Regions from separate parts of the Citricoccus sp. NR2 genome, predicted to be linked through region 1. Evidence: predicted binding sites of a transcription regulator. Region 1 holds the regulator's gene; the other holds the start of a gene.
The links. The regulator HrcA, encoded in region 1, represses chaperone genes, less so after heat shock. The targets are predictions, from matches to a motif close to TTNGCACTCGNNNNNNNCGAGTGCNAA.
Positions count from the first base shown of each region.

Region 2: O1A05_RS03300 (Hsp20/alpha crystallin family protein) is a predicted target of HrcA. The motif match lies at 4,383-4,409, and genes of this name have one in related genera.

Region 1 is NZ_CP115154.1:2,252,543-2,261,882, forward strand. It holds gene lepA (translation elongation factor 4) at 1-1,571, shown strand, start outside; gene hemW (radical SAM family heme chaperone HemW) at 1,588-2,859, shown strand; gene O1A05_RS10530 (DUF808 domain-containing protein) at 2,957-4,003, shown strand; gene O1A05_RS10535 (DUF4870 domain-containing protein) at 4,028-4,429, opposite strand; gene O1A05_RS10540 (DUF3097 domain-containing protein) at 4,542-5,408, opposite strand; gene hrcA (heat-inducible transcriptional repressor HrcA) at 5,575-6,588, shown strand; gene dnaJ (molecular chaperone DnaJ) at 6,659-7,780, shown strand; gene O1A05_RS10555 (16S rRNA (uracil(1498)-N(3))-methyltransferase) at 7,773-8,537, shown strand; gene O1A05_RS10560 (PhoH family protein) at 8,614-9,340, shown strand, end outside.
Region 2 is NZ_CP115154.1:698,890-719,201, forward strand. It holds gene O1A05_RS03270 (C2 family cysteine protease) at 1-42, opposite strand, end outside; gene O1A05_RS03275 (hypothetical protein) at 52-384, opposite strand; gene O1A05_RS03280 (HAD family hydrolase) at 430-1,305, opposite strand; gene O1A05_RS03285 (isocitrate/isopropylmalate family dehydrogenase) at 1,527-2,615, shown strand; gene serS (serine--tRNA ligase) at 2,656-3,942, opposite strand; gene O1A05_RS03295 (MerR family transcriptional regulator) at 4,028-4,309, opposite strand; gene O1A05_RS03300 (Hsp20/alpha crystallin family protein) at 4,486-4,920, shown strand; gene O1A05_RS03305 (diacylglycerol/lipid kinase family protein) at 5,455-6,585, shown strand; gene pheA (prephenate dehydratase) at 6,543-7,478, opposite strand; gene O1A05_RS03315 (rhodanese-like domain-containing protein) at 7,475-7,804, opposite strand; gene O1A05_RS03320 (amidase) at 8,302-9,702, shown strand; gene O1A05_RS03325 (PIG-L family deacetylase) at 9,950-11,866, opposite strand; gene O1A05_RS03330 (acyl-CoA dehydrogenase family protein) at 11,863-12,912, opposite strand; gene O1A05_RS03335 (hypothetical protein) at 13,066-13,452, opposite strand; gene pgm (phosphoglucomutase (alpha-D-glucose-1,6-bisphosphate-dependent)) at 13,488-15,146, shown strand; gene O1A05_RS03345 (hypothetical protein) at 15,223-15,372, shown strand; gene O1A05_RS03350 (ATP-binding protein) at 15,402-16,190, shown strand; gene O1A05_RS03355 (ATP-binding protein) at 16,393-17,670, shown strand; gene O1A05_RS03360 (LamG-like jellyroll fold domain-containing protein) at 17,822-20,312, shown strand, end outside.

The DNA.
Region 1 (9,340 bases):
ACTTCGCCTATGAAGTATCACGATCGCTGGCTGCGTGCGAAGGCGCGATCCTCCTGGTCGACGCCGCCCAAGGTATCGAGGCACAGACGCTAGCCAACCTCTATATGGCCATGGAACATGACCTCACCATCATTCCTGCGCTTAACAAGATTGATCTGCCGGCCGCCGATCCGGATCGCTACGCCGAAGAGATCGCCCACCTCATTGGCTGCGAACCCGACGAGGTGCTGCGTGTCTCGGGCAAGACCGGTGTCGGTGTCGATGCGTTGCTTGATCGTGTGGTCCAGGACGTGCCTGCTCCCGAAGGTCAGGTGGACGCCCCAGCTCGCGCAATGATCTTCGACTCGGTCTATGACACCTATCGCGGTGTGGTGACCTACGTGCGTGTGGTGGACGGGTCTCTGTCTCCTCGCGAAAAAATCGAGATGATGTCGACCGGAGCCACCCACGACCTACTGGAGATCGGTGTATCCTCGCCCGAGCCGCAGCCCACCAAGGGTCTGTCCGTCGGCGAGGTCGGCTACCTGATCACCGGTGTGAAGGATGTGCGCCAGTCCAAGGTCGGCGACACGGTGACCTCCCACGCCAAGCCGGCCGAGACTCACATTGGTGGCTATGACGAGCCTCAGCCGATGGTCTTCTCCGGGCTGTACCCGATCGACGGCTCCGACTACCCAACGTTGCGTGACGCTCTCGACAAGCTCAAGCTCAACGACGCCGCCTTGAACTACGAACCAGAAACTTCGGTTGCTCTTGGCTTCGGCTTCCGAGTGGGCTTCCTGGGTCTACTACACCTGGAGATTATTCGCGAGCGCCTGGAGCGAGAGTTCAACCTCGATCTCATCTCGACCATGCCGAACGTGGTCTACGAAGTCACCACGGAGGACAAGTCCGTGGTCACCGTGACCAACCCCTCGGAATTCCCCGAAGGGAAGATCCTCTCGGTTCAGGAACCGATGGCCTCCGCCACGGTGATCGTCCCCAGCGAGTACATCGGTGCGGTCATGGAGTTGTGCCAGTCCAAGCGCGGTCACCTGCGCGGCATGGACTATCTCTCTGAAGAACGCGTTGAAATCCGTTATTGGATTCCGTTGGCCGAGATTGTCTTCGACTTCTTTGACCAGCTCAAATCCCGTACCAAGGGATATGCATCGCTGAACTGGCAGCCCGATGGGGACCAAGAAGCGGACCTGGTCAAGGTCGATATTCTGCTGCAGGGCGATGCCGTGGACGCTTTCTCGTCGATTACCCACCGCGACAAGGCATACTCCTACGGGGTCATGATGACCGGGAAGCTCAAGGAACTGATTCCTCGGCAACAGTTCGAGGTGCCGATCCAGGCGGCTATTGGTTCCCGGATCATCGCTCGTGAGAATATCCGGGCCATCCGCAAGGATGTCCTCTCCAAGTGCTACGGCGGCGATATTTCTCGTAAGCGGAAGTTGTTGGAAAAGCAGAAGGAAGGCAAGAAGCGGATGAAGATGGTCGGTCGCGTCGAAGTGCCGCAAGAGGCCTTCATTGCTGCACTGTCCTCCGACGGTGGTGGCGACCAAGCCAACGCCAAGAAGTGAGTCTGACGAGGAATTTGTGCCAGGAACTCCGATAACCGCGGATCCGGCTCCGACCGACGGACTACTGCCGGACACGGTAGCGCAGACCATTAAGATCGCCAAACGCTCCGGGGCTGCGCGGACCTTTTCGCTCTACGTTCATGTGCCGTTCTGCACGGTTCGGTGTGGCTACTGCGACTTCAACACCTATACGGCAGAAGACCTGGGCCCCGGAGCGTCCCGGACCAGCTACGCAGATACAGCCATCGCTGAGATTGCCTTCGCTGCCGACGTCATGAACGCCTCGGATATTCCGGCGCGTCAGTTGCACACCGTTTTCTTTGGCGGAGGCACCCCAACGCTGTTACCGGCCGCGGACCTGGTGCGCATTCTCGATGCTGCCCGTTCTCAATGGGGCATCGCCGAGGGTGCTGAGATCACCACGGAAGCAAACCCCGATTCGGTCACTCGGGAGTCGCTATGGAAGCTAGCCGAGGGCGGATTCACCCGAGTCTCCTTCGGTATGCAGTCTGCAGTGAACCACGTGCTGGACACTCTTGAGCGCACTCATCGTCCCGAGAACGTGCCAACGGCCGTAGCCTGGGCGCGGCAGGCCGGGCTGGAAGTCTCGCTCGACCTGATCTACGGGACACCTGGGGAGAGCCTTGAAGACTGGCGCACCACGCTCGATACTGCGCTTCAGCTACAACCGGACCACATTTCCGCTTACGGGCTCATCGTTGAAGAAGGCACCAAATTCGGTGCCGCCGTCCGGAGGGGAACCCAAGCAGATACTGATCCGGACGACCAAGCGGACAAGTACCTGCTGGCCGACACCGTGTTGGCTGAACGCGGCTATCACTGGTACGAAGTCTCAAACTGGGCGCACGATCCAGACCGGCGCGGCATCAACCAAGGTCGCCACAACGTCGCCTACTGGCGGGACCAAGATTGGTGGGGTGTGGGTCCCGGAGCGCATTCGCATCTAGCGGGGGTACGCTTCTGGAATGCCAAGCACCCTGCGGCCTACGCTCAGCGTTTAAGGACCGGAGTTTCTCCGGCGATCGGACGCGAAACCCCCGACGCAGAGGCTCGCCGGCTGGAGCGGATCATGCTGGGCGTGCGTCTATCGGAAGGACTGGCCATCGCAGATTTCGACGATGACGAGCCCTTGGATCGGGCGGAGATCACCAAGCTCATTGCCGACGGACTCATTGACGGTGCCGCAGCGTTGCGTGGTCGTATCATTCCTACCCTGCAGGGACGCCTGCTCGATGACGCCATCACCCGCCGACTCGCAGGATTCTGATCAATCATCATCAGCACGTTTTCGGCACCGGGTCGTATGCTGAGCCCATGACTTTCTTGCACTCTCACCTGGCGGTGCCTACGAATGGATTCGGCGCATGAGCGGGGGCTTGGTTGCTCTGCTCGACGACGTCGCTTCTATCGCCCGGGCAGCGGCGGCCAGCGTCGACGATGTGGCCGCGGCGGCCGGCCGGGCCAGCACCAAAGCCGTGGGTGTTGTCATCGACGATACGGCGGTGACTCCGCAGTACGTCGAGGGCGTGAAGCCGGCTCGTGAGTTGCCGATGATCTGGCGGATTGCCCGCGGGTCCCTGATCAACAAACTGGTGATCATCCTGCCAGTTGCCCTGCTCTTGAGCGAATTTTTGTCCTGGGCGCTGACACCGTTGCTGATGCTCGGCGGCTCATATCTGTGCTTTGAAGGCATGGAGAAGACCATCGAGAAGTTCCGCGGCGGATCTCACAAGGGCCACGGGGCCGATCATGAGCAGCCTCGTGATGAGGATACTCTCGTCAAGGCAGCTATTTTTACCGACCTCATCCTGTCGGCCGAAATCATGGTCCTTAGCCTCAATGAGGTTGCCGATGAGACTTTTTGGCGACGTGCCATCATCCTGATCATCGTTGGTATCGGTATCACCGCGGTCGTGTACGGCGTGGTTGCCTTGTTGGTGAAGATGGACGACATTGGGCTGAAGCTCGCCACTGGCCACCGTCCCCGGTGGGCGAGTTTTGGCCGCGGCTTGGTCACCGCGATGCCCAAGGTCCTCGCCACCATCGGCGTGATCGGGACACTGGCCATGCTGTGGGTTGGCGGACACATCATGGTGGTGGGAATGGACGAATTGGGCTTCTCAATGCCCTATCACCTCATCCACGGGGCTGAGGTGCTGGTTCCGGCCGGATTCTTGGCGTGGCTGGTCAACACCGCGCTGTCCCTTGTGGTCGGCGCTATCTGGGGCGCGATCCTGGCGGGGTTGTGGTCGCTCACGCCTTGGAGCCACGGTTTGGACAGCGACGACACAACGACGGACCACGAAGCTAGTAAGGGTGCCGCGTCGGCGCAGGGCGCGAAGCGCGCGGCGCTGGGTGGCAAAACGCCCGGCGCCATCGGCGCCGGTCATCAGCATCCAACCGAGAACTGACCCGCTGGGTCAGTCCGACCGACATCAGTTGATCAGGCGGAGGTTAAACGGGTAGCGGTAAGGTCGTCCCTTGTTGACCTCAATCCCGGCCACCACCCCGGAGATCGTCATGAACAGCCACAAGAGCACCGCGACGACTCCGAAGATGGCACCGATGATCGGGAGCAGCGCCAGCAGGTTGGCAACCACGGCAACCACGGTGAGGGGCAGAGTGAAGTTCAGTGCTTCCTTGGATTCCTGGGCCGTGAAGGGTCCACGGTCACGCATCACCATGAAGATGACGAGGGAAGGAATTGCGCCGAGGAATGCGCCAAAGTGGCTGAGCATGGCCCACTGGCGGTCTTCTTGAGGGGTCAGCGGCCGAGCCGAGGTCGAGCTGGAGTTCTCCGATGCGTCGCCGCGGGGGTAGCCAGGATGCTGAGCCACAGTTCACCGTGTCCTTTGTCTGCAGATTTCGTGCGGATGTCGGCCACTAGTTTACCGGTAAATCTGGGCTCCCCGGACGCGTACACAGGGCGCTCGAAAAACTCTCAGGGAATCACTGGTCGTCGTTCAGTTGACCGGGCTCGGTCAGGAAATCGATGACCTGCTCGACCCGCCCCAACAGGGATGGTTCGATGTCTGCGTAGGTGGTGACCTGACTCAACAAGCGCTTCCAGCCAAGACCCACATCCTCCTTGGTAGAGTGCGGCCACCCCAACCACCGAAGGATCCCGGTCTTCCAATCTTGACCACGGGGAATCTCGGGCCACGCCTCGAAACCCAGCACCCGAGGCTTGATGACCTGCCACACGTCCACATAGGGATGTCCCACGATCAGCACGTTGCCGGTTGAGCCCGGTACCGCCATGGCCTCGCGGGCGATGCGTTCTTCCTTCGAACCGGCGACCAAGTGATCCACGAGAATGCCCAGGCGGCGCTGCGGACCAGGGGAGAAATCACGGATTGCGCCAGCGAGATCGTCGACCCCGTGAAGCGGTTCCACGACAATACCCTCGACGCGCAGGTCGTCGCCCCATATTTTCTCCACCAGTTCGGCGTCGTGGACACCTTCTACCCAGATCCGAGAGGCGCGCGCAACGCGGGCCCGATGCTGTTCTACTTTCACGGAGCCGGAGGCGGTACGTCGGGGTGCGGAGCGGGTGGCGGCCACGTAGGGGACCAACCGGATCGGTTCGCCGTCGATCATGAATCCGTGACCCAACGGGAAGGAACGACGCGTACCGCGTCCGTCTTCCAACACGGCAAGATGCACTCCGCCGGAACGTTCGGTGCGGATGATCGCGCCGGTGAAGCCGGACGCGGACTCCTCGATGACCTCACCCACCTGGGCCGGGACATCGCGCACCTCGCGCTTGCTGGCCCGCGGGTCCAGAGAACCCGGACCCCAGGAATCCCAATTCATCGGTGTCTCCTTCGATCAACGCCAATCCGAACGCCAGAGACGCTACCATCGGGTGGGCTCCGACACCCGCAGCGCCACGATGCAATGGGCGCCGTTGACGTACTAGACTTAGCACTGAGCAATAGTGAGTGCTAATGACAGCTGACTCGGTTGAGGAGGGGTGAACATGTCTGAATTGCCGCGTCGAATGAAGGTTCTGCAAGCGATCGTCGAAGACTATGTCTCCTCCCGTGAGCCGGTGGGGTCCAAAGCGCTGGTGGATCGACACGATCTGGGAGTGTCCTCGGCCACCGTGCGTAATGACATGGCGGCGCTGGAAGAAGAAGGACTGATCGCCGCCCCGCATACTTCCGCTGGACGCATCCCCACGGACAAGGGCTACCGGCTCTTCGTCGATCGGATCTCGGATGTGCGCCCGCTTTCGGCGGCCGAGAAACGCGCCGTCCAGATGCTCTTGGACGCCACTGATGACATCAACGACATGATGGCCCACAGCGTGCGGCTGCTTGCCCAGCTGACCCAGCAGGTCGCCATCCTCCAGTATCCACACCTCGACTCCGCGACGGTGCGGCACCTGGAAATGGTTTCGCTCGGACACGGCCGGGTGCTGGTGGTACTGATCCTCTCCTCCGGCAAAGTGGACCAGCGCACCGTCGCCATCGAGGAGCCGTTCACGGAGACGGACCTCGACGTCGTCAAGCAGACGTTCCTTGGCCACCTTCAGGGAGTGGGGCCAGCGCATGCCTCGGCCGCCATGGAAGTGGCGATGGAGCTGATTCCGCCGACCGAACAACACCTCGCCGGTTCCTTGCGAGAGGCGCTGGAGGCCTTGTTCGCCACTGGCCGAGAAGATCGCATCATCTTGGCCGGCACTGCTAACCTGGCACGCACCCCGGGGGACTTCCCGTACTCGATCGGACCGATCTTGGAAGCCCTCGAGGAGCAGGTCGTGTTGCTGAAGCTTCTCACGGAAATGGACCAAGACCTCAACGGACTCTCGGTACGCATTGGCACCGAGAATTCGGGTTCGCTCGCCGAGACCTCTGTGATCGCCGCGGGATATGGCCCCGGCCAGATTTCGAAGCTGGGCGTGGTAGGTCCGACCCGCATGGACTATCCCGGAACGATGGCCGCAGTGCGCGCTGTCGCCCGCTATTTGTCCCGCATTCTCGCGCAGTAGCGCGCCGGAAGAGGATCCCGGCACGCACGCATAACTGACGTTTCACCGATTGGAAGGAAGACTCGACACCGTGGCTGACCACTATGAGGTTCTGGGTGTCTCTCGCGAGGCGACCCGCGAGGAGATCAAACGCGCCTACCGCAAGAAGGCCCGCCGACTGCACCCGGACCACAACCCCTCACCCGAGGCGGCTGAGGAATTCAAGAACGTCTCCCGCGCCTACGATGTGCTTCAGGACGAGAACAAGCGGCGCAACTATGACGCCACGGGTAACGAGAACGGACAGGCCGCAGGCGGCTTCGGTGGTGCGGGCGGCTTCGGCGGCTTCTCCGATATTTTCGAGACATTCTTTGGTGGCGGACAGGCCTCCGGTCCGGCAAGCCGTGCCCGGCGCGGTCAGGATGCGCTGATCACCGTTCCGATCGACCTCCACGACGCCGTGTTCGGCGTGGACAAGACCATCGAGGTCGACACCGCGGTGCGCTGCGAGACGTGCAACGGCACCTGCTGCGAGCCCGGTACCTCTCCGGAGACCTGTAGCCACTGTGCCGGACAGGGACAAGTACGCCGCCCGGTCCGCTCCATTCTGGGCACCGTGATGACCGCTGAGCCGTGCCCGCAGTGCCGTGGCTTCGGCACCACCATCCCCAGCCCCTGCCACGAATGCGGTGGGCAGGGTCGAGTGCGCGATCGTGCATCGATGACCATCAAGATCCCTGCCGGTGTGGACGTGGGCACCCGCATCCAGCTCGCCGGGCGCGGCGAGGCCGGTATCGGCGGGGGGCCCAATGGTGACCTGTTCGTGGAGATCGACGTCCGCAATCACGACGTGTTCACCCGCGATGGCGTGCACCTGACCGCCACCATGTCGCTGCCGATGACGGCCGCGGCGCTGGGCACCGAGGTCACCCTGGATACTTTTGACGGGGAGCAGTCCATCAAGGTCAAGCCCGGAACCCAGTCCGGCGAAGTGCACACCCTGAAGGGACTCGGCGTTGGCCGCTTGCGTGGTACCGGTCGCGGCGATCTGAAGGTGACCCTGCGCGTGGAGACCCCTTCCAAGCTGGATGACGAACAGCGCGAGCTCCTCGAGAAGCTGGCCCAGCTGCGCCATGAAGACATCGTGCACGGACAGGTCGAGACTCGCGGGCTGTTCTCCAAACTCAAGGAGAACTGGCGTAACCGTGACTGATCCGCTGTTTCTGGTGCCCGCCGGCAGCCTGGCTGGTCTTGAAGAAGGCGACCAGGTACGGCTCGGCTCGGCTGAATCCGCCCACGCGGTGAAAGCCATGCGGCTGCAGGCCGGGGAGACCGTACTGGTCGCCGATGGATGCGGGCAGTACGCCACCGGCGTGGTCTCGGATACCTCGGCCGTCGCAATGTCCGTGACGATCCAGCAGTGGGGGAGCACCCCCGAAGCGCAGCCGCGTCTGGTGTTGGTCCAGGCGCTGGCAAAAGGCGACCGGGACCTGTTGGGCGTCCAGACGGCCACTGAAGTGGGTGTCGACGCCGTCATCCCGTGGGAGGCTCAGCGCTCGGTGGTCCGGCTGAAGTCCGACAAAATCGACAAAACGCTGGCTAAATGGCGGACGAGCCTGGAAACGGCGGCCAAGCAGGCCCGCCGCACTCGGGTTCCTACCTTGCGCGATCCCGTGACCGGCACCGACATTGCGGGCCTGGTGGCCAGCGACACGATAGTTCTCGTCCTGGACGAGAACGCCACCGACTCGTTGGCTGCTGTTGTGTCCGGATGGGAACCGGCACACCTGCGGGCCGCCGTTGATTTGGTGCTCGTCGTCGGCCCGGAAGGCGGCATCAGTGATGCGGAGGTGTCCGCGCTGGTTGAGGCCGGGGCGTATCGGGTGCGCATGGGCGAGCACGTCATGCGTTCATCCACGGCCGGACCCATCGCGGTCGCTCTCGTCCAACAACTGTTGTCCCGCTGGTGAGGACCCGGGATAAACTGAGGCAACCGCGGGATTGACCAAGCCCGACCCAGCATCCGAGGGAGATGACCCGTCCACTGTGACTGACCTGGAACAGCCAGCCTCCGCCGACGACGAAATCAGCATCAGCTTCTCGTCCGCCGACGCCATGATCCGAACCTTCGGTCCCCAAGACCTGCTGTTGCGCGTGCTCGAAGGCGTCTATCCCGGGCTCCGGCTGTCCGTACGCGGAGAAACCCTCACCGTTTCCGGCCCGGCCCCGGCGGTGCGCCAGACCGAGACCATCGTGGATGAGCTGCATGGCACCGCCCAATCGGGGGTGACCGTCTCGGCGGACGTCATTGAACAAACCGTGTCGTCCGTGCGTCAGGCCGCCAACCCCACTGATATGTCGGCCCGACGGGGCACGGAGTCCATTGTCTCCTCGCGCGGTCGCGCCATCCGGCCCAAAACGATCAACCAACAGAGTTACGTCGAGGCCATCGACCACAACACCGTCATCTTTGGGCTCGGCCCAGCCGGCACCGGCAAGACCTACCTCGCGATGGCAAAAGCAGTTCAGGCGTTGCAAGCGCGCGAGGTCAACCGCATTATCCTCACCCGCCCGGCGGTGGAGGCCGGAGAATCGCTGGGCTACCTGCCGGGCTCGCTCAATGAGAAGATCGACCCCTATCTGCGTCCGCTCTATGATGCGCTGCACGACATGATCGAACCTGAGTCGATCCCACACCTGATGGAGGCCGGCACCATCGAGGTGGCCCCGCTGGCCTATATGCGTGGACGTACCCTCAATGATGCCTTCATCA
Region 2 (20,312 bases), 1.5 Mb from region 1:
CTGGCCGGGGACGTCACCAATGAGGTTTGCGTAAATTCCCATGCCTATCAGTCATCCCCCGAAGACTCGGCGCACGGTGGATACCAGGTCCATGTGGTCGTATCTCCGGTCAAGGGCGGCGCCCCATTCCTCATCGGTGGCTTGGCTGTGCTGGGAGAACTCGCCCACCTCGTATGCCAGGTAGGAGAACCGGTTGCCGAAACGCCGATGGTGGGTTCCGGCGTTGGCGACGAACGTCGTCATGGCGGCGTCCACTCCAGGGTCGCCGAGCACGTTCATTCCGGGATTCTCCGGCAGGGTGCGGTCCAGGAACGACGACGACGAATCCTCGAGCGCCGTCTGCAGTCGGTTCATCTCCTCGGGATCGACCTGAAACCCGGTCATGCTGCGCCCCTGTTCTCCGTGCGGCGGTTGATACAGCTCCTCAAACTACCGCAGCAAGGAGCGCAGCACCAGGGCGGCCCCGTCGTCGTAGACATCCTCCGTCACCTCGTCGGCAATGCGCTTGACGTCGTCCGGAGCCTGGCCCATGGCCACCCCTCGGCCTGCCCAGGCCAGCATTTCGACGTCGTTGTAACCATCCCCGATGGCGACCGTGTCGTCCAGGGACACCCCGAGCCGGGCGCGCAGCGCCTCCAGCCCGGAGGCTTTCGTGACCCCGGCGGCGGCCACGTCCAGCCAGGCGCTCCATCCCACCGAGTAGGTCACGCCCTGCAGCCCGATCGCCTCCACCGCTTCGGAGAACGACTCGGTGGAGGCATCCGTTGAGAACACGACCAGGCGCACCGCGGTGGTATTGAGCAGCTCATCGAAGGACACTCCGCGCGCCTTCACCCCGAAGCTCATGTCCTGGAAGCGCTCGGTGGAGAGGAAGTTTCCGGCGTCGTCCTCAATCGCGTACTTCGCGCTGGGCAGCCGGTGCCGTAGCTGTTCCAACACCGGGGCAGGATCGAAGGTGCGACGGTCGATCACCTCGTACCCCTCCTCGAGCTGATCGGTCAGCTGAATAGTGACGCCGCCGTTGCAGCACACCGAGAAGCCGTTGCGCAGCCGGATGGTCTCAATGATGGGCAGCGTTGCCTGCAGCGAGCGCCCGGTCGCGATCATCACGTGGTGGCCTGCGGCGACGACGTCGCGTGCCGCCGAGCGCACGGCCTCAGACATGTGCCCATCGTGGTCCACCAGAGTGCCATCGACGTCGAGACAGACCATCTTCCGCTGTTCGCCGGAGGGCAATACAGTCGAGGGGGACGGCGCGCTCGCGCGGCCGGGAGTGGACGGCGTTTCCTGCGGGTCGTTCAGCATGGTCCCAGTCAACCACGTTCGACAAACCGGACGTGAAGTCGCGATGAACAGCGCGTCCCTCTTGAACTTCACCCTCCTGTTAACCCTCAGCGGACATGAGGAAGCAGAGCTTATCTCGTCTAACACTATTACGCTATGCGCTATCGCTCCTGCGAGGGGAATGGCGAGCACAGTATGACAAGGGCACCGCACAGAACAGGGGTTGACCAGCAGTGGCACAGATGAGACTCGCCCTCTTCGAAGGCGACGGTATCGGGTATGAAGTATCTCAGGCTGCCCGGCGCCTGGCCGAGGAGATGTTCAGGTTCATGGGCATCACCCATGAGATCGTCACGGTGCCGGTAGGGTGGTCTGCCTTGTGCGAGACCGGCAGTACTTTCCCTTCCGAAGCGTTGGCCGCGGCACGTGAAGCCGACGGCATCATTCTCGGACCGCTGGATCTGGCCCATTACCCTGCTCCAGGGTTAGGAGGACTCGACCCGGAGCGCGAGCTGATCCGCGAGCTGCGCTTGCACTCTCGTTTTCTCCCGGCGCGCACTTACGCAGGGGTGACTTCACCGTTCCGTCCCTCGGTCGATCTGCTCGTGGTGCGGGACAACACCGATGGGATGTTCGCTGATCGCGGCGCACCGGAGGGTCCCTTCGAGATGATGCCGACCCCCGATCTGGCGTTGTCCACGCGCAAGGTGACCCGTGAGGGCATCGAGAATCTCGCTCGCAGCGCCTTCGAGACGGCCCGGTTCCGGCGCCAGCACGTCACCGCCGCGCATCAGGCGGATGCGATGCCGGTCTCCGAAGGACTGTTTCTGCAGACGATGCGTGATGTGGCTGCTGATTATCCGGAGGTGGAATACCACGAGGAGTCCGTCGATCGGATGGCGGCGTGGCTTGAACGCGACCCGGCCCGGTTCGACGTCATTGTGACCACCAGCCTGTTTGGCCGGATTCTCTCGCAGCAGGCCGCGCAGGTCACCGGGTCACACAGAATTTCCGCCTCATTGAGCGCCGGATACTCCCACGTGATGGCACGAGCACACCACGGCCCGGCTCTCTCACTGGCCGGACAGAACGTGGCCAATCCGACATCGATGCTGTCCTCAACCGGTTTCATGATGGCCTACCTGGGGCATCAGGCCGCGTGCGACCGACTGATCCGCGTGGCCAGCACGGTACAGCAGACGCTGACCGAGGTATTGGCGCGCCCGGAGTGGCGCACCGCCGATCTGCACGGCCCGCTGAGCACGCACGAATACACCGACCTGGTGATCGAGCTGGCATTGGCCCGGCTCGGCGCCGCCCCGGTGGCCTAAGCAACCCCACGACGCCGGGCGCCGGTCCGGGGCGCCTCGCTCAAACGAGCGGGAGCACCTCGAGCCCGCCCAGGTAGGGGCGCAGCGCTTCGGGCACGGTCACGGTGCCATCGGCGTTCTGGTGGTTCTCGAGAATCGCGACGATCCAGCGGGTGGTGGCCAGCGTGCCGTTGAGGGTGGCTACCGCGCGGGTGCCGCCCTTGGAGCCGTCGTCGTTGGTCACGCGTTCGCGGATCTGCAGGCGACGTGCCTGGAAGGTGGTGCAGTTCGATGTCGAGGTCAGCTCACGGTACGCACCCTGCGTGGGCACCCACGCCTCGCAGTCGAATTTGCGGGCCGCGGACATGCCCAGATCGCCAGCCGCCGTGTCGATCACTCGGTAGGGCACCTCGATCTTGGCCAGCATTTCCTCTTCCCAGGCGAGCAGTCGGGCGTGCTCCGCCTCGGCCTCCTCCACCGTGGTGTACACGAACATCTCCAACTTGTTGAATTGGTGCACGCGGATGATGCCACGGGTGTCCTTGCCCGCGGCACCGGCTTCGCGACGGTAGCAACTCGAGTAGCCGGCGTAGCGGGTCGGGCCGCCGCTCAGGTCCAGGATCTCGTCGGCGTGCAGCCCAGCCAGCGCCACCTCGGAGGTGCCTACCAGGTACAGATCGTCGCGCTCGAGGCGGTAGATCTCGTCGTCGTGCTCGACGTCGAACCCGGTGCCCTGCATGGTCTCGGGTCGTACCAGGGTGGGCGTGATCATCGGGGTGAAGCCGTTCTTCAGTGCCAGGTCCATGCCCATCTGGATCAGGGCCATCTCCAGGCGCGCACCCACGCCGCGCAGGAAGTAGAACCGCGATCCGGAGACCTTCGCCCCGCGCTCCATGTCGATCGCGCCGAGCAGCTCGCCCAACTCCAGGTGGTCCTTCGGTTCGAACCCGTCGGCGGTGAAATCGCGCGGAGTGCCCACCTGCTTGAGCACGCTGAAGTCGTCCTCGCCGCCGGCCGGGATGCCCTCGATGATGAGGTTGGGGAAGACGCGCTGCAACGCATCCAGCTCCGCTTCCTTCTCGTTGGCCTCGGCCTCGGCAGCCTTCACCTGAGCGGCCAGCTCCTTGACCTCGGCCAGCAGCTGCTGCTTCTCCTCGCCCTGGGCCTGTGCCACCTTCTTGCCGAAGGACTTCTGCTCGGCACGCAGAGATTCAAACCGAGACAGCGCGGAGCGACGCTCGGCGTCGGCCTCGATAATGCGCTGCACCAGCGCCTCATCCGCTCCGCGGGCACGCTGCGAGGCTCGGTACTGATCAGGGTTCTCGGTGAGGTGCTTGACGTCAATCACAGCACCAGCCTACCGAAGTCACGACATGTCATGTCGGTCCGCCACAAGGCTACTGCGCCTGGAGGGTGTGGATCCGGCGGCACGGTCAGTTCTGGGCAACACCGTCCCCGTCAGCGTTTGAACTCTGACGTTTCAGATTCGCCAGCTCGCGGCGAAGTGTCACGTTCTCATCCTGCAGCATCATGATGACTTCAACGCTCGCCAGATTCATCCCCTCTTCCATCAGGTCCCGCACGCGTCGCAGCCGGACTATGTCTTCACGACCGTAGCGACGCGTTCCACCCTTCGTTCGGACCGGCGATACGAGGCCGCGTGCCTCATAGAGCCGCACGGACCGTATCCCTACCCCTGACAGCTCTGCTGCCATCGAAATCGAGAAGGTCCTTCGAGGCTCTGACATCTGCTATCCGTTCCTATTGCCACTAAAATCAACTCTGCTGTTGACACGCGATACTAATATCTGCTATGAAATATGTACATCAGGTGATGCACATCGTATCACCGAACCGTATTGCTCGATGAAATGAGGAGGCTATAACCATGATCATGTTGCGCACGGACCCGTTTCGGGAATTCGATCGACTGACGAGGGAGGCCTTTGGAGCCAGTCATGGCACCTCGGCACGGCCAGTCATCATGCCCATGGATGCCTGGCGTGATGGAGACACCTTTCACATTGAACTCGACATCCCCGGCGTCACACCAGAAAACATTGATCTCGATGTCGAGAACAATGTGGTGACCGTCAAAGCCGAGCGTCCCGCCGCCGACCACGGCGAGTCGTCCCTGGCCGCGGAACGTCCTCGGGGAACATTCAGTCGTCAGCTTGTTCTAGGCGACAATCTCGATACGGGTAAAATCACCGCGGGCTACGACGCCGGGGTTCTGCGGCTCAGCATTCCGGTGGCCGAGTCCGCCAAACCTCGGAAGATCGAGATTACGTCGAGAGGCAGCGAGCCCACGGCTATTAACCCCTAAGTCACACCAGCGGAGTGTGCCATGCCATGCGCCCATAGTGACACCGATCAGGCCAGATCATCTTCCGCGTTCTGGTTGCTGGTCTTGGCCGATGATGAGTTGTGGGAGCTCGAGACTCGGGGCGACAGGCAGTGCCCTCGACGCGGAACTATCCGCGTGCACTGTGAAGCACTGAGACCGCCTTCTTCCCTACTCGACGCAACCCGTCGGGAGAGTGAGTGGGTCGGAATCGCGTCGCACCGATTCGAGGCACGTCAACGATCACCTCCGTCAGGATGAGCAAGGTTGGCCGGTGAGGTGGATCTGGAGTAGAGCGCCGTTTCGTCGAACTGCTTCATTCCGGCGCCCTCGATCCGCTCCTTCGCTTTCGGCTCCGGCGGTACGTTGCACGTGCGTACCGCAGGGGAGCCGTTCAGCGAGAATCTCCGGTCCCCGTCTCGGGTGGCCTCGACGTCGTTCGGGGCCACCCGAACGCGTTAAACCACACCTGCCGGAGAGGAGCAGTTCTGTCAAAGGCGGACCTACACTAGATCTATGAGCGCTGAGATGATCCTGGCCGTGGTGGCCCTCTCCCTGATCCTGCTGTTGCTCGTCACGGTCATCGTGCTCAGCGTCCAGCTCCGGCGTCAGGCCCACCTCGTCCACCGGCTGGTGGAGGGGCTCGACTCGGTGAGCCTGCAGGTGCAGACCATTTCCTCCGTGCCTTCGGTGGCGCGGTCGCTCGATCCGGCACAGAAGGTCGCCCTGATCCTGAACCCCGTCAAGCCCCATGCCGCCGAAACACGACACCAAGTGGAGGTCACCGCGCGGGTGGCAGGCATGCCACCGGTGATGGTCTACGAAACCACCGAAACCGATCCAGGAACTGCGATGGCGGAACAGGCGCTGGCCGACGGGGCTACCGTGGTGCTGGCCGCCGGCGGCGACGGAACCGTGCGCCGGGTGGCCGAGGTGTTGGCCGGCACGGATGCCTCACTCGGCATCCTTCCCCTGGGCACCGGGAATCTGCTGGCCCGCAACCTTCACCTACCCATCGCGGATATGGAGCAGTGCATCGCCATCGCCCTACAGGGTCATCACCGCGCCATCGACACGGTCTCGATCCGCCTGACGAACCAGGACGGTTCCGTGCAGCGCACCGCTTTCACCGTGATTGCCGGGGTCGGTTATGACGCCGAGATCATGGACACCACCAATGACACCCTCAAGCAGCACGCCGGGTGGTTGGCTTACGGCGAGGCCGGCATGCGCCAGCTCGCGGGCAAGCGCAAGGAGATCTCCGTGTCACTCGACGGCGGCCCCCTGCAGCGTTACCAGGTGCGCTCCGTGATGGTGGCGAACTGCGGCCTGCTCACCGGAGGCATCAACTTCGTCCCGCACGCCGTGATCGACGACGGGTTGCTCGATGTTGTTCTGCTTTCGCCGCGCCACGTGGTGGACTGGCTGCGCATCGCCGGCAAGACCCTGCTGAAATCGCGCCGGAAACTGCCGGTGCTGGAGTCGCACCAGGCCACCCAGTGCAAGATCGTGTTGCATGAGCCGATGACCTCCCAGCTCGACGGCGACGCCTCCGGTCAAGTCCGCGAGATCTCCGCGCGGGTGCAGCCGGAGTCGCTACGGGTTCAGGTTCCGGAGCGGCCCAACAGTTCGGTGACCCAGGCCTGACCGGAGTGGTAAGCGGCATCGGTGGTGTGCTCGGGCACCTGGTACCTTCGCTGATCTGCCCGCGGATAGGACCCCAGGAACCGCACGCCCGGGATGAGTCGGTACAGCGCGGCCAGCGCTGCGGAGACCCGTTCCTCTGCGAGGTGGCCCTCGAGGTCGATGGAGAAGAAGTAGCTTCCCAGTCCAGCCCCCGTCGGCCGCGATTCGATGCGCGAGAGGTTGATCCCGCGGGTGGAGAATTGGTCGAGAATCTCCATCAGCGCGCCCGGCCGGTCTTCCGGAAGCGGCACCACCACGGTGGTCTTGTCGGAGCCGGTGGGCTCGCCGATCGGCCCCGGCTGAGAGACGACGACGAAGCGGGTGACCGCCCCGGCGGTGTCCTCGATGGCCTGGGCCAGCACCGGCAGGCCCACCTGTTCGGCGACCAGCGGCGAACACACCGCCGCCTGGTAGTGGGTCTCCGGGTCGAGCAGTCCGCGCGCCCCGGCTGCTGTCGAGGAGGCCGGGATGAACTCCGCGTTCGGCAGGTGTTTCGCGGCCCAGTTGCGCACCTGCGCCCAGCCGTGGGAATGGGTGGAGACGCTGGTGATCTGTTCCAGGTCCATCTCGGTGCGCCCCACCAGCACGAAGCTGATCGGCACCAGCACCTCGCGCACAATCTGCAGGCCCTCGTCACCGGCAATGTCGTCCAGGGTGGCGGTCACCCCGCCCTCCACCGAGTTTTCAATGGGCACGACGGCGAACTGCGCCTCCCCCGCCCGCACCTGGGCCAGCGCGGTGATCACAGATCCCACGGGCCGGTAATCGCCGTCGTCGGGCGAGACCACCTGGCGCAACGCGGCCTCGGTGAAGGTGCCTTCCGGTCCGAGGAAGGCGTAGACCGGTCGACTCATTTCACGATCGGCTCGGCGCCGCCGTCGGCCTCCATCGGCTTGCCGGCCTCCAGCCAGGCGCCGGAGCCACCGGCAATGTTGAAGGCGGAGAATCCACGCGCCTGCAGGAATTCGGCGGCGCGCGCGGAACGGCCTCCGGTCCGGCAGATCACGTAGTAGTCGGTGTCCGGGTCCAGCTCGGCGTCGAAGCGCTCTGGCAGCTGATCCAGCGGCAGGTGCTGGGCGCCGGCTGCGCGGCCTGCCTCGAATTCGTAGTCCTCGCGGACGTCGAGAATGGTGGCGCCCTCGGGGATCTCGTTCACGGTGACAGTCTCGTACATGCTCATTCCCACAGCCTACCGATCTCGTTGCGCGTTCTGGCTACTTTTCGATGCATTCCACGTGACGAGGGATGGAAGCACACTCTCCGCGATGGTCTCGCTATTCGCGTGACGCAGCCTCAGCGAGTGAGAATGGTTGATCCTCCACAAGCTTCCTGATCCAGCCGTCTTTCTTGGCCGGGAACTCTGCCAGCACCATGCCTTTCTCATCACTCCACGCTTTGCCAATTACTCCTTGATGGGCCGGAAATTGCTCCGCCCCGGCGTCTGCAGTTGAGGATTCTTTGAGTGCCGAGCGACGTTGACGACATGCCCACCACGTGGAAACTCACGTCGCAAAAATGGCAAGAATTTTGATGGAGTTCCCCTTGATCCAGAGGAAAGTCCTGGTCCCAGCGCGACATCGATGGGGTCTCGGAAATCTTCCGGGAGCGAGATCTGGGTGCGTCTCAGGGTCTCAATATAGGTCGTTGCCGTCCAGCGGCGGCCGATACAGTGGGGTCATGAGCGACTCCCCGAGAGCAGCAAGCTACCCCTCCGCCGTCGAGCTGCGTGATGATCTGGCCGCGGGCCGGCGCACCGCCGTCGACGTGACTGAACATTTCCTGCGGGTGATCGACGAGAAGAACCCCCAGTTGGGCGCGTTCATGACGGTGACCCAGCACCTGGCCCTGGAGCGGGCACGTCAGCTCGACGCCGAGCACGCCTCCGACCCGCGGCGCTCTGGTCCGCTGCACGGGCTGCCGCTGGGATTCAAGGACCTCACCGCGGTGCAGGGGGTGCCAACCACGTTCGCCTCCCGGGTGTTCCAGGATGCCCCGCCCGCCGCGCAGGACGACCCGTTGCCGGCGGCGCTGCGCCTGGCCGGGGCGGTGTTTTTGGGCACCACCACCACGCCGGAGTTCGGGCTGCCGCCGCATTCGGAGAACCGGGTGTCCCCACCGGCGCGCAACCCACTGGATCCAACGCGTACGGCGGGTGGGTCCTCGGGCGGAGCGGCGGCAGCGGTGGCGTCGGGCATGCTGCCAGTGGCTCCCGGCTCCGACGGCGGCGGCTCGATCCGCATTCCGGCCGCGGCCTGCGGCATTGTGGGGCTGAAGCCCGGCCGAGGTACCCTGCCCACCGATGACCAGCGGGACACGGTGCGCAACCTCGGCGTCAACGGCCCCCTGGGCCGCACCACCGAAGACACCGCGCTGCTCTTCGACGCGATGACGGACCCCACCGCCACCACCGGCTACTACCTCGACACCATCCGCCGCGCGGCCCGTCAGGGCATCGCGCCGACAAGCATCGGCTGGACGACGGCGTCGCCGTTCCACCCGGATCTGGAGATCACCCTGGCGCGCGGAGCGGTGGAGGCACTCACCCGTGCGGTCACCCTGCTCGCCGGCGATGGCCACACCGTGTCCGAGCTGGACCTGGACTACCAGCCCGGCTACCACGAGGACTTCCGCACCGTGTGGACCTCCGGGCTCGCCGAAGCGCCGCTGCCCGAAGGTGCGGAGGACAAGATGGAGCCGCTGGCCGCGCACTTCCTGAACCTCGCTCGCGGTTACACCCCCGAGGTGCTGGCCGAGGCCGAATCCCGGCTCACCGGCTGGGCGGCCGATACCCGCCGTCAGCTGGCAGCAGCGTCCATCGTGCTGACGCCGGTGCTGGCGTTCGCACCGCCGGCGATCGGTGCGTTCACCGAGCGCGAGCCCGCCGACGACTACGCGTATCAGTGCCAGTTCACCCCTTACACCTCCATGGTGAACGTGATGGGGCTGCCCGCCATCTCCATCCCGGTGCTCACCGATGAGGACGGGATGAACTGGTCGGTGCAGGCCATCGGCCGCCCAGGTACCGAGGCCCCGTTGCTGGCCCTCTCCGCCCGAATGGAGCGCCTGCTGGCTCAGTAGTCGAGCGCCACCCGCACGGGGCAGCTGCTTGATCAGGATCCTTCTGCGGCCCCCTCGCCGATGAGCTTGCGCAAGTCCGCTGCAAAACCGCGAGGCGCGCGCCCCTCATACCGATCCGAGGTGATCACAGGGATCCGCGTGCTACTCCGCACCCGCGCGCCGGAACGACGCAGCCGTTCGACGAGCTGCACGTCTTCATCACAGTCCACCTCGGAAAAGCCCCCCACACGCTGATACGCCGCCCAGCTCACGCCGAGGTTGGCACCGTGGATGTGATGATGTTCCTCCACATCTCGGGGTCCTCCCGAAATGATCTTCTTTCGGTACTCGTCCTCCCATCGCTGCTCCAGGACTGTTCCTCTGAGTCGAGATCCAGCGCAACCGTCCCCAAGACGGCGTCGGCACCCTCGGCGAGCACGACATGGCTCGCCAGCCACTCTGGCGCCACACGACTGTCAGCATCGGTGCAGACAACCCAGAGCCGAGCGTCAGCGTCGAACCAGGTCGCCGCGGTGTCGATGCCCCGAGCCCGCGCGCGACCCACACCCCCAGCGGCACCGGGGTCAAGGCTCACCACATGGAAGCGCGCGTCTGCCTCGGCCCGATCCCGGGCGATCTGCAGTGTGCGATCGGCACTGCCGTCCACCGTCACCACGGCCCGGGCTGAGCCCTGAGCGTGGAGCGCTTCGAACCGGTCCAGCGCCAAGGTCAGTGCATCGAGACAGCCCGGGAGCAGCGCCTGTTCGTCGCGTGCCGGAACGACCACGAGCGCCTGTTCCGCTCCCACCGCGCGTGCGAACACGTCGATCACGACGTCGTCGTCCCGGTATTCATTGATCACTCGAAACCGCGGGTCCGAGCGCAATCGGGCGTGCACGGCATCCCCGTCCAGCGGCCAGCCCGAGACGGGGTGGCGCCAATGGCACAGCAGGATCTGTCCTGACAGTGTCAGGGCGGAGCCCAGTCGGGCCACGAGCCGATCCAATTCAGCGGCGCTGAGGAAGTAGCCCACCTCGGAGACGACCGCTAAGTCCACGGCGTCCGGCCCGTTCAAGTGTGCCGGCCATTCGTCGGGCACGATTGCCTGTTCGACCCTGACTCCGGACAACCCGCGCAACCGGTGTCGGGCACGTTCCACGGCCACCCCTGAGGCATCCAGCCCCGTAACGTCATCTGCTCGGAGCGCCAGCTCGGCGGTGAGAACGCCGATGGAGCATCCAACTTCCACCACACGGCGGTAGCGGGGCCAGGGTAGCTGCGCTAAAGTGAGCGCCCGCTTGCGCGCCTCGTAATCAGAGTCCAGGTATCGCCATGGGTCGTCCGCGGAGGTGTGTACGCGATCGAAAATCCACCGAGCGCGCTGGGATCCGGGGTTCTCCGAGCCAGTCACCAAGTACGTCTCGAAGGGACGGTCGCAATGCTCAACGATGGCCCCGGTCACCACCGCTTCGTCCCCGGGGTTGTCCGACAGTGGAGTGACCTGGCTCCGGTACGCCTGCAATGCTGCGCGCCGGGCGCGCTGGTCATCCAACGAGACGGGAAACCGTGCGAAACCGCGCCAGGCGTCGTTCACTCCGAGCCCCTGGGGGTCCGCCCAGTGCCAATACCAGAGGGGAAATTCATACACCGGTAGCGCCTGCTCGGCCGCGACCCGCAGCACGGCAGAGGCCACGGCCTCGTGATCCCCATGACCGTCACGATGGAAATGCGTCACCAGCAGCAGTTCGCCTTCGTCGGTCTGCGCCGCCGCCACGGCCTCTGCCACGGCCGCCAGCACCTCCTCGGGGACAGCGGGCAGCCCGGCGTCGGGCAGACGCAGCATGGTTGACGACAGTCGACCGGATAACCCCTCGCCGAGTACCTCCACGGCGTCGGACAGCTCCTGGCGGCGTAACCGAGCCAAGGCGGCGGGAGTGTGGGTCGGTGATTCCGGGTGCGAGCCTTCTCCCTGCGTACACACCAAGAGTCGCACCTCAGCCCCCCTTCGAAGGGCGGCCCGGATCAGCCCCGCCGCTCCCAGCGTCTCGTCATCAGGGTGTGCCACTATGACCAGCACCGTGCTGTCCGAGGTGAGCTGCGGCAGGCTCAACGTCGGAAGCTTACCCACACCCGCGTCAAGCCAGGCTTCTTCGGTGGTGCCGTGATCGCGATGATCAAAGCTCACCACGACCACCCCGGCCGCTCCGCCAGCAAATGGCCCAGCCGGGCATCATCGCGACCGGCGTGGTGCTGGCGCACGTACAGTTGCAGATCGGCCACTGCCCTAGCGTGCGCCGCGTCGCCAGCCAGTGGGCCCGGCCCGGTGGCTTCGCCCACCACGCGAATGACCTCCGTGCAGGTCTCGGCGATCGTTCCCCGCAGTCGCTCCGCTGCCATCTCGGCCGCGTCACCGTCAAGTGTTCCCTCATCAAGGTGTCGGGCCGCCTCGATCATGAGTGCCGCCGCAGCAGCGAGCATTCGGTCCACCCGCCCCCGTGCCGCCGCCGCGAAATCGTCGCGTGGCTGTCGCGCCTGGAGCGTCCGCATCAAGCGGATGGCGCCGCCGAGCCAACAAGCCGCCACACTGATCCCACCCCACGCGAATCCAGGACGGGTGAGATACCACCCTGGATCTCCGACGGGAACCGCGTTGACCTCGTGGAATTCCAGGGCGGTGGAGGTCACGGCGGACAGCCCCAGCGCCGGCCACCTCTCACCAGAGTCTCGCACAGCACCAGACTGACGCCCCGCTTCCAGATCCACCAGAAACGCTCGGCGCCTCAGCGCTCCCGAAGCCGCGGCGTCCTCATCGCCCACGATGGCTGTCACGACGGCAGCCGAGCACACAGATCCGAGAGAACACCACGGTTTGGTGCCGTTCAGCTTCCACGCGGATCCTGACTGTACTGCGCGCACCGTCTGCCCGCCGGATTCCGACGCGTACACACCCAGTAATCCCTGTGGAACCGACACACCAGCCTGCTCCAGAATGGTCGTGGCGTCGAGGTGCGGTTCCAACACGCGTGCGGCCACTAAGTCCTGTGACGCTACCGTGGCCAGCAACTCCCAATGCCGCCGCGTCTGTCCTTGGCCAACCAGGGGAAGCCGTTCGCCAGCGTGGCGTAGCACCTCCGTCATGGGTTCAACACGACCGTGGCTTGCCGCCGCAGCCGCCACGAGGTCACACTCGGCGTCGGTGCGCTGAGCATCATGATCTGTTCGTTCGCTCATCCTCTCGAACGAGATCCACTGAATGTGCTCCGTATCCATGCACTTCTCCCACCGGTGCCATGCCATAACGCCCCCTCGGCGGCATGCGACACCCCGGAACACTAGCAACAGCAAAGGAGCACGGGGTAGACCTCACGGCCGCAACCGGGGTGGTCACTCCTTGGACTCCTTGGGGTCGTTGGCGATCACCGGGTAGTCCCCGGCGATCGTCTCCTGCGCGGATCCGTCACCCCAGGGTCCGGCCAACGGCTGATCCGCGTACGGGTTCCCCGCCGGCGCTGCCCTCGACGGCGAGCGCCGCTGCGCTTCTGCTCTTTCGGCTCGTTCTGCTTGCTCTGCCTGTTCGGCGCGTTCGGCTTCAGCCTGGGCACGACGACGACGCAGCCGCTCGAACGGGTCGTACTTGTCGCGCCGCCGCCAGCTCGGCTCCCGCCGCTGCGCTTCCTCACGCTCCCCGTGCGCCTCCGGCGTCTGTTCGGCGCGCGCATCGCTGTCCGGCTTCTCCGAGCTCTGATACCACCCTGGGCGTTCCCGATCCATAGCTTTCACCCTACGCCGGAGCCGATAATATCCGCATGGGAAACACTGCTGCCGAGCGCGCCGGAACCCGCGCCCTCCCCGAAGACCTCATCGACACCGATGCCCTGCACGCGGCGTACTTCGAAAACCATCCGGACCCATCCGACCCCACCCAGCAGGTCGTCTTTGGCACCTCCGGGCACCGCGGCTCCTCGCTGAAGACCTCGTTCAATGACGACCACATTGCCGCCATCACCCAGGCCATCGTCGAGTACCGCCGCGACCAGGGCGTCACCGGCCCCATCCTCATCGGCCGCGACACCCACCTGCTCTCCGGCCCCGCCCAGGACACCGCCGTTCAGGTGCTGCTCGCCAATGAAGTGAACACCCTCATCGACTCCCGCGACGGCTACACCCCCACCCCCGCGGTCTCCCACGCGATCCTGCACCACAACGCCGCCGATCCCCAGGGCCCGCAGGCCGATGGGCTGGTCATCACCCCCTCGCACAACCCGCCCGCCGACGGCGGCTTCAAGTACAACCCGCCCCACGGCGGACCGGCCGATTCCGACGCCACCGGCTGGATCGCCGACCGCGCCAACGAGCTGCTCGCCGGCGGCCTGGCCGAGGTGCAGCGGTTGAACCCCGACGACGTCCCCCGCCACCCGCAGCTGGGCCGCTACGACTTCCGCGCCCGCTACGTCGAGGACCTGCCGCAGGTGATCGACCTGGACTCCATCCGCGAGGCCGGGGTGCGCATCGGCGCCGACCCGATGGGCGGGGCCTCCGTGGACTACTGGGCCGAGATCGCCCGGGTCCACGACCTCGACCTCACCGTCATCAACCCCGAGGTCGACCCGCGCTGGGCGTTCATGACCCTGGACTGGGACGGCAAGATCCGCATGGACTGCTCCTCCCCCTTCGCGATGGCCTCCCTCATCGAGCGGGTGCGCGGCGACAGCGACTTCCACCTGGCCACCGGCAACGACGCCGACGCCGACCGCCACGGCATCGTCACCCCCGACGGCGGGCTGATGAACCCCAACCACTACCTCGCCGTCGCCATCGACTACCTCTACCGTCACCGCGCGGAGTGGCCGGCCGAGGCCTCCGTGGGCAAGACCCTGGTGTCCTCCTCGATGATCGACCGCGTCGCCGAGGGCCTGGGCCGGAACCTCACCGAGGTCCCGGTCGGGTTCAAGTGGTTCGTACCCGGGCTGCTCTCCGGCACCGGGGTGTTCGGGGGTGAGGAGTCTGCCGGTGCGTCGTTCGTCTGCTTCGACGGCTCCCCCTGGTCCACCGACAAGGACGGGCTGCTGCTGTGCCTGCTCGCCGCCGAGATTCAAGCGGTCACGAACCGCTCCCCCTCCCAGTACTATGGCGAACTCACCCAGCGCTACGGCAGCCCGGTCTACGCCCGCCTCGACGCGGTGGCCACGCCCGAGCAGAAGGCGAAGCTGAAGAACCTCTCCCCCGACGACGTCACCGCGTACACCCTGGCTGGGGAACCGATTCTCGCCAAACTCACCGAGGCTCCCGGCAACGGGGCGGCCATCGGCGGGCTGAAGGTGGTCACCGAGCACGCCTGGTTCGCCGCCCGCCCCTCCGGCACCGAGGACGTGTACAAGATCTACGCGGAATCCTTCCTGGGCGCCGAGCACCTCACTTTGGTTCAGGACGAGGCCCAGCGCATCGTGGACCGCGTGATCAGCTGACTCGATCCCCGACACGTTGGTGGCGCGTTTCGCAAAACACGGGCATGCTTTCCTTAGAGGAGGTCCAGACACTGTGATGAATCCCGTTGAGTCGTACTCGTCGCTATTAGCTGCGATCGAGGAAATCGAGATCGCCCACATGGTGCGCGAGCGCCAGGGCGAACAAGCCCAGCCGCTGAGTGATCTCGCTGCAGAGTTGGGCTTTGACGCGGCCGACTATCGCTGAAGGCACGCACAGAGGACTAAAGGAGCGTTGTGGCGGACCCGTTCAAGCCCACCGCCGGCGCCCGCCCTCCGCAACTCATCGGCCGCGCCGAAATAGTAGAGGCATTCGCAGAATCCCTCGAGGACGGCCCTGGCGCGCCCGCCCTCCTGTCGATCTTTACCGGACCCCGCGGCATCGGCAAAACAGTGATGTTGTCGGCGATCGAAGAAGAGGCGCGAAAAGCAGGGTGGCTCGTCATTTCCGAAAGGGCCAACGTCGACGTCATTCAACGCATCACCGCCCAGGTGGACACCTTCGAGTCCGAGCTTGCTTCCGAGAAAGAACCTCACTGGCGTCACACGATCACTCGCCTGCTGATCCGGCTAGCAGAAATGGACAAGGGACTGCTCATCACTGTTGATGAGATTCATGCGATCGATCGTGATGAACTCGACGAACTCGCCACCGTTGTCCAGCATCTCATCCGTGAGGGCCTGCCCATCGGCTTGGCAATGGCCGGCCAACCTCAGGCAGTATCTGACTTACTCAATGACGGCGCAACGACCTTCCTCCGACGCGCGGAGCGGTATGACGTCCGCACTGCGCCCATCTCCGAAGTGCGGACTTCCTTCGCGGAAACATTCTCAGAGTCCGGAGTTCAGATCGACGAACAAGCGCTCAGCGACCTAGCGAATGCCACCGGCGGGCATCCGTTCCTCATTCAACTCGTGGGGTACCACGTCTGGCGCCGTGCGCATCGCGACCAGGACAAGGTGACCCAAACGTCCCTCACTGAAGGCATCATTTCCGGACTGTCCAGTGTCGATCAGTCGACATGATCGACACTCGCGGACCGTCAGACCACCAACACTGGGCAAAGTATAAAAAGACTAAAAAGCATAAAAGGCCCACAGGGGACTCAAGAAGCCAGCCCAAATCCTGCAACATCCGGGCTAGGAATCCTGCAATATCCAGGCTAGAACATCTGCAAAAACCGGCCTAGAGGTCCTGCATTATCCGGCCTAGGAGTAGACTATCCCTATGGATACCGTTGAAATCCTTGGGCAAGAGTACCGGTCGCGCGTGATCGACCCAGCCTTGATTCGCGCCCTTGAAGCAGCCGGTGCTGTCGTGATTGAGGGGGCTCGCGCCACGGGCAAGACGATGACGGCCTTGCACTTAGCCGAGTCCTACGCTTTCGTGGACGACCTCGACACCCAACGCATGCTGGAGGTGTCTCCACGTTCAGTGCTCCAAGGAGACCATCCTCGGCTTCTCGACGAGTGGCAGACCGCCCCGGAACTATGGAATATGGTGAGGCGCGCCGTTGATGCTTCACCACATTCGGGCCTCTTCATTCTCACCGGCTCAGCGCTACCGGCCGATGACATCACCCGACATACGGGCGCGGGACGGTTGCTCCGTCTGCGGCAGCGCACGATGACATGGCACGAAAAATTCGAGCGCACCGGCGGTGGAGTGAGCTTGGCGAAACTCTTCGACGGCGACCGCCCAGAAGTCAGCACCACCGGCAGCATGGAGTTAGATGAGGTCATCGCGTCGATCCTCACCCCTGGATTCCCTGCGATGACTCACTTGAGCGCCGCCCAATCAGCGCAACGCCTCAGGGCCTATATCGATGACATCGCGAGGACGGATATCCGTCGATTGTCAGACGTCCGCCATGAACCCGAAGTGGTCAACCAGCTCATCAAGGGACTGGCGCGCTCCACCGCCGCCGATGTCACCTACAAAACGCTCGCCGCTGATATTCGCGCAGTCGCTCCCACCATCTCGGCCGAGACCGTCGGCACGTACGTCGAACTCCTCCAGCGCCTCTTTGTGGTCGAGCCGCAACGCCCCTGGGCGCCCAAGCTCCGCTCTCGCGCCCGACTGCGGACCTCGCCAAAACTTCACCTGGTGGATCCAGCACTGGCAGCGGCTGCACTGGGCTCAGGCCCGCAACAGCTCAGCTCCGACCTCGAAACCTTGGGCGTCCTTTTCGAAAGCGCCGTGGTCCACGACCTGACCGTCTTCGCCGCGGCCCTCGACGGCGAGGTCTTCCACTACCGCGATTCTTACGGGAAGGAGATGGACGCAGTCGTCGTTCTCCCCGATGGTCGCTGGGGAGCTGTCGAGGTCAAGCTCGGTGGAGGCCAGATGAAAGCAGGCATCGAATCTCTCCGCGCAGTGATCGACCATGTCGATACGCAGGCTGTCGGCGAGCCAGCGTTCCGCCTCGTGGTCACCGGAACCGGTTCGACACTCACCGCGGACGACGGAACGGTCGTCGCGCCACTCAGCGCGCTCGAGCCGTAGCGATTAACCCCCTCTCCACTTCATGGCCAACCAGGCTTTGACTTGCGTTGATACCGTTTTCGCTCTCTTCTGATCGACTGTCCACTGGTCGTTGCGCCTGCACGCAGTTTCGACTTTCTTACGCACTCAGTCGCTCCAGAAGGAGATCACTTTGCCCCGCACACGCTTGCCCCAGGCCGTCCTGGCCCTGTCCGTCGGTGTCGCCACGCTGTCCACCGCGTTGCCCGCCGTAGCAGCCCCCACCGCCCCGGCCCCCGGCGCCCCGGTCGCCGATCTGCTCGACGTGGACTTCAACCAGGGCACCGCCGACGACACCGCCGCAGGCCGCGACGTCTCCGTCTCCGGCGAGCCCTCACTCGCCGTCGATCCCCAGCTCGGCCGCACCGTCGCCAGCTTCGACGGCTCCACCGATGCCTACTCCTACCCCATCACCGAAGCCGACTACGAGCAGCTCTCCGACGGCTTCGCCGTAGAGTGCAACTTCAAGCTCAGCGCTGACGGCACCACCGGAGAAGACACCCTGTGCGGCAACAAGGAGGCCGGCGGCTTCGCCATGGTCGTCCAGGACTCCCGCGCCGCGTTCATGATCCACGCCGAGGGCGGCTACACCTTCGCCTGGGCCGACATTGATCCGGACCGCTGGTACCACGCGGTCGGCGTCTACGACGGCGAGAACATCCAGCTCTACCTCAACGGCGAGCTCGTCAGCGAGAGTGCCGCCGGCGGCCCCATGACCGTCCCGGCCGACGCAGACGCCCACAACATCGTCCTCGGCGCCGACAGCGGCAAGGGCGCCCCCGGCCAGCACGCCAACGCCACCCTCGGCAGCGCCCGCGTCTTCAGCGAGCCGGTCACCGCGGAGCACGTCTCCGCCCTGCACCAGGACTTCACCGCCACCCCCGAGGTCCCCGAACCCGATGTGTTCGACGTCGATTTCTCCGACGGAGAGTTCACCGACCGCGCCGCGAACCGCGAGGTCACCGTCCACGGCGAGCCCACCCCCAACGCCGAGGCGGGCCTGTTGCGCCCGGCTATGACCTTCGACGGCGACGACGCCCTGCTCTACCCGCTCGGTGACGCTTATGACGCGCTCGGCGAATCGATGACCCTGGAGTGCACCTTCCGCTACGACGGCGCCCTGCCCGAGTCCGGCGAAACCAACATGTGCGCCAACAAGGAGGCCGGCGGGTTCTCCATGACCATGTACGGCAACACCCTCACCTTCGCCGTGAACACCGGCAGTTACCACAACGCCGGCATCGACATTGAGCCCAACCGCTGGTACCACGCGGTCGGCGTCTACGACGGCCCGTCCCAGACGGTGAAGCTCTACCTCGACGGCCAGCTCGTCGCCGAAACCCCCACCGGAAACTCCACCATCACCTGGCCGCCCAACCCGGCCGCCCACAACATGGTGCTCGGCGCGGACGCCTCCAACGGGTCCTCGCAGTTCCACTCCACCTCCACCATCGCGCACTCGGCCCTGTACTCACAGCCACTCACCCCCGCGCAGATCGCCGCCCGCAGCGCCGAAGCCCTGGGTGAGGATCGCGAACAGTCCTACGCCCTAGCCTCCAGCACGCCCGCCGCCGAGGAGCACATCAGCGAGGAAACTGTCTTTGACGTCGAGTGGGACAACGCGCCGCTGCTCAGCCGCGACCTCACCTACACACTCGACGGCGAAGACATCACCCCCGGCGACACCTTCGGTCCGGGGCTGGCCGAGGGCAGTCACACCATCGTGGCCGAAGGCACCACCGTGTTCGGCACCCCGGTCCGCCAGGAGATTCCCTTCACCTCATCCTCCATCCCGGTCGCTGGCGGCACCGACACCGGGCAGGAGTCCGGCTCGGTGACCCTCTCGGCCCGCGCCGAGAACCCCGACGGCGGCGACGTCACCTCCACCTTCTACGAGGGCCACGCCGATGTGGCCGAGACAGGCTTCCAGGGCCTCATCGAGTCCACCCCGGGCACCCTGGAGTTCGACTACACCGAGGCCGAGGAGCTCGACGGCGCCGGCCAGTCCCTCTCCGCCGCTCCGGGCAGCATCGCGTTCCAGCGCTTCGATGTGACCGTCGACGCCGACACCCCAGAAAACTCCGTGGACGGCCAGGCCGTGCGCTGGTCCGGCACCGTGGACCCCTCCCGCCAGGTCAACCTGCTGGCCTGGAACCACACCACCGAGTCCTGGGAGAAGCTCGCCGGCGGCCGCGGCGTCGACGGCGACGAGCTCACCCTCACCGCCGAGATTTCCGAGGACTACCGCGGCGGCGAGAACAACGACACCGTGCGCGTGCTGGTCACCGGCGAGGACCCCTTCGCCGACGACCTGAACAATGAAGTCCGCGACGGCTTCGAGGACCCTGACGACTACGACTTCTCGCTGGCGCACTTCACGGACTCCCAGTACCTGGCGGAGGGCGCGGTCGAGGCATCCTACTCCGAGGAGCAGCAGTCGGTCTGGGCTCAGAGCTACACCGACGTGATGAACTGGATCGTCAATAACGCCGAGGAACGCAAGATCGCCTACGTCGGCCACACCGGCGACATCATGGAGAACTGGCACACCGCCACCGAACGCGACGACGAAGAAGAGTACCGCCAGATCGCGATCAACGAGTTCGAGTTCGTCTCCGAGGCGC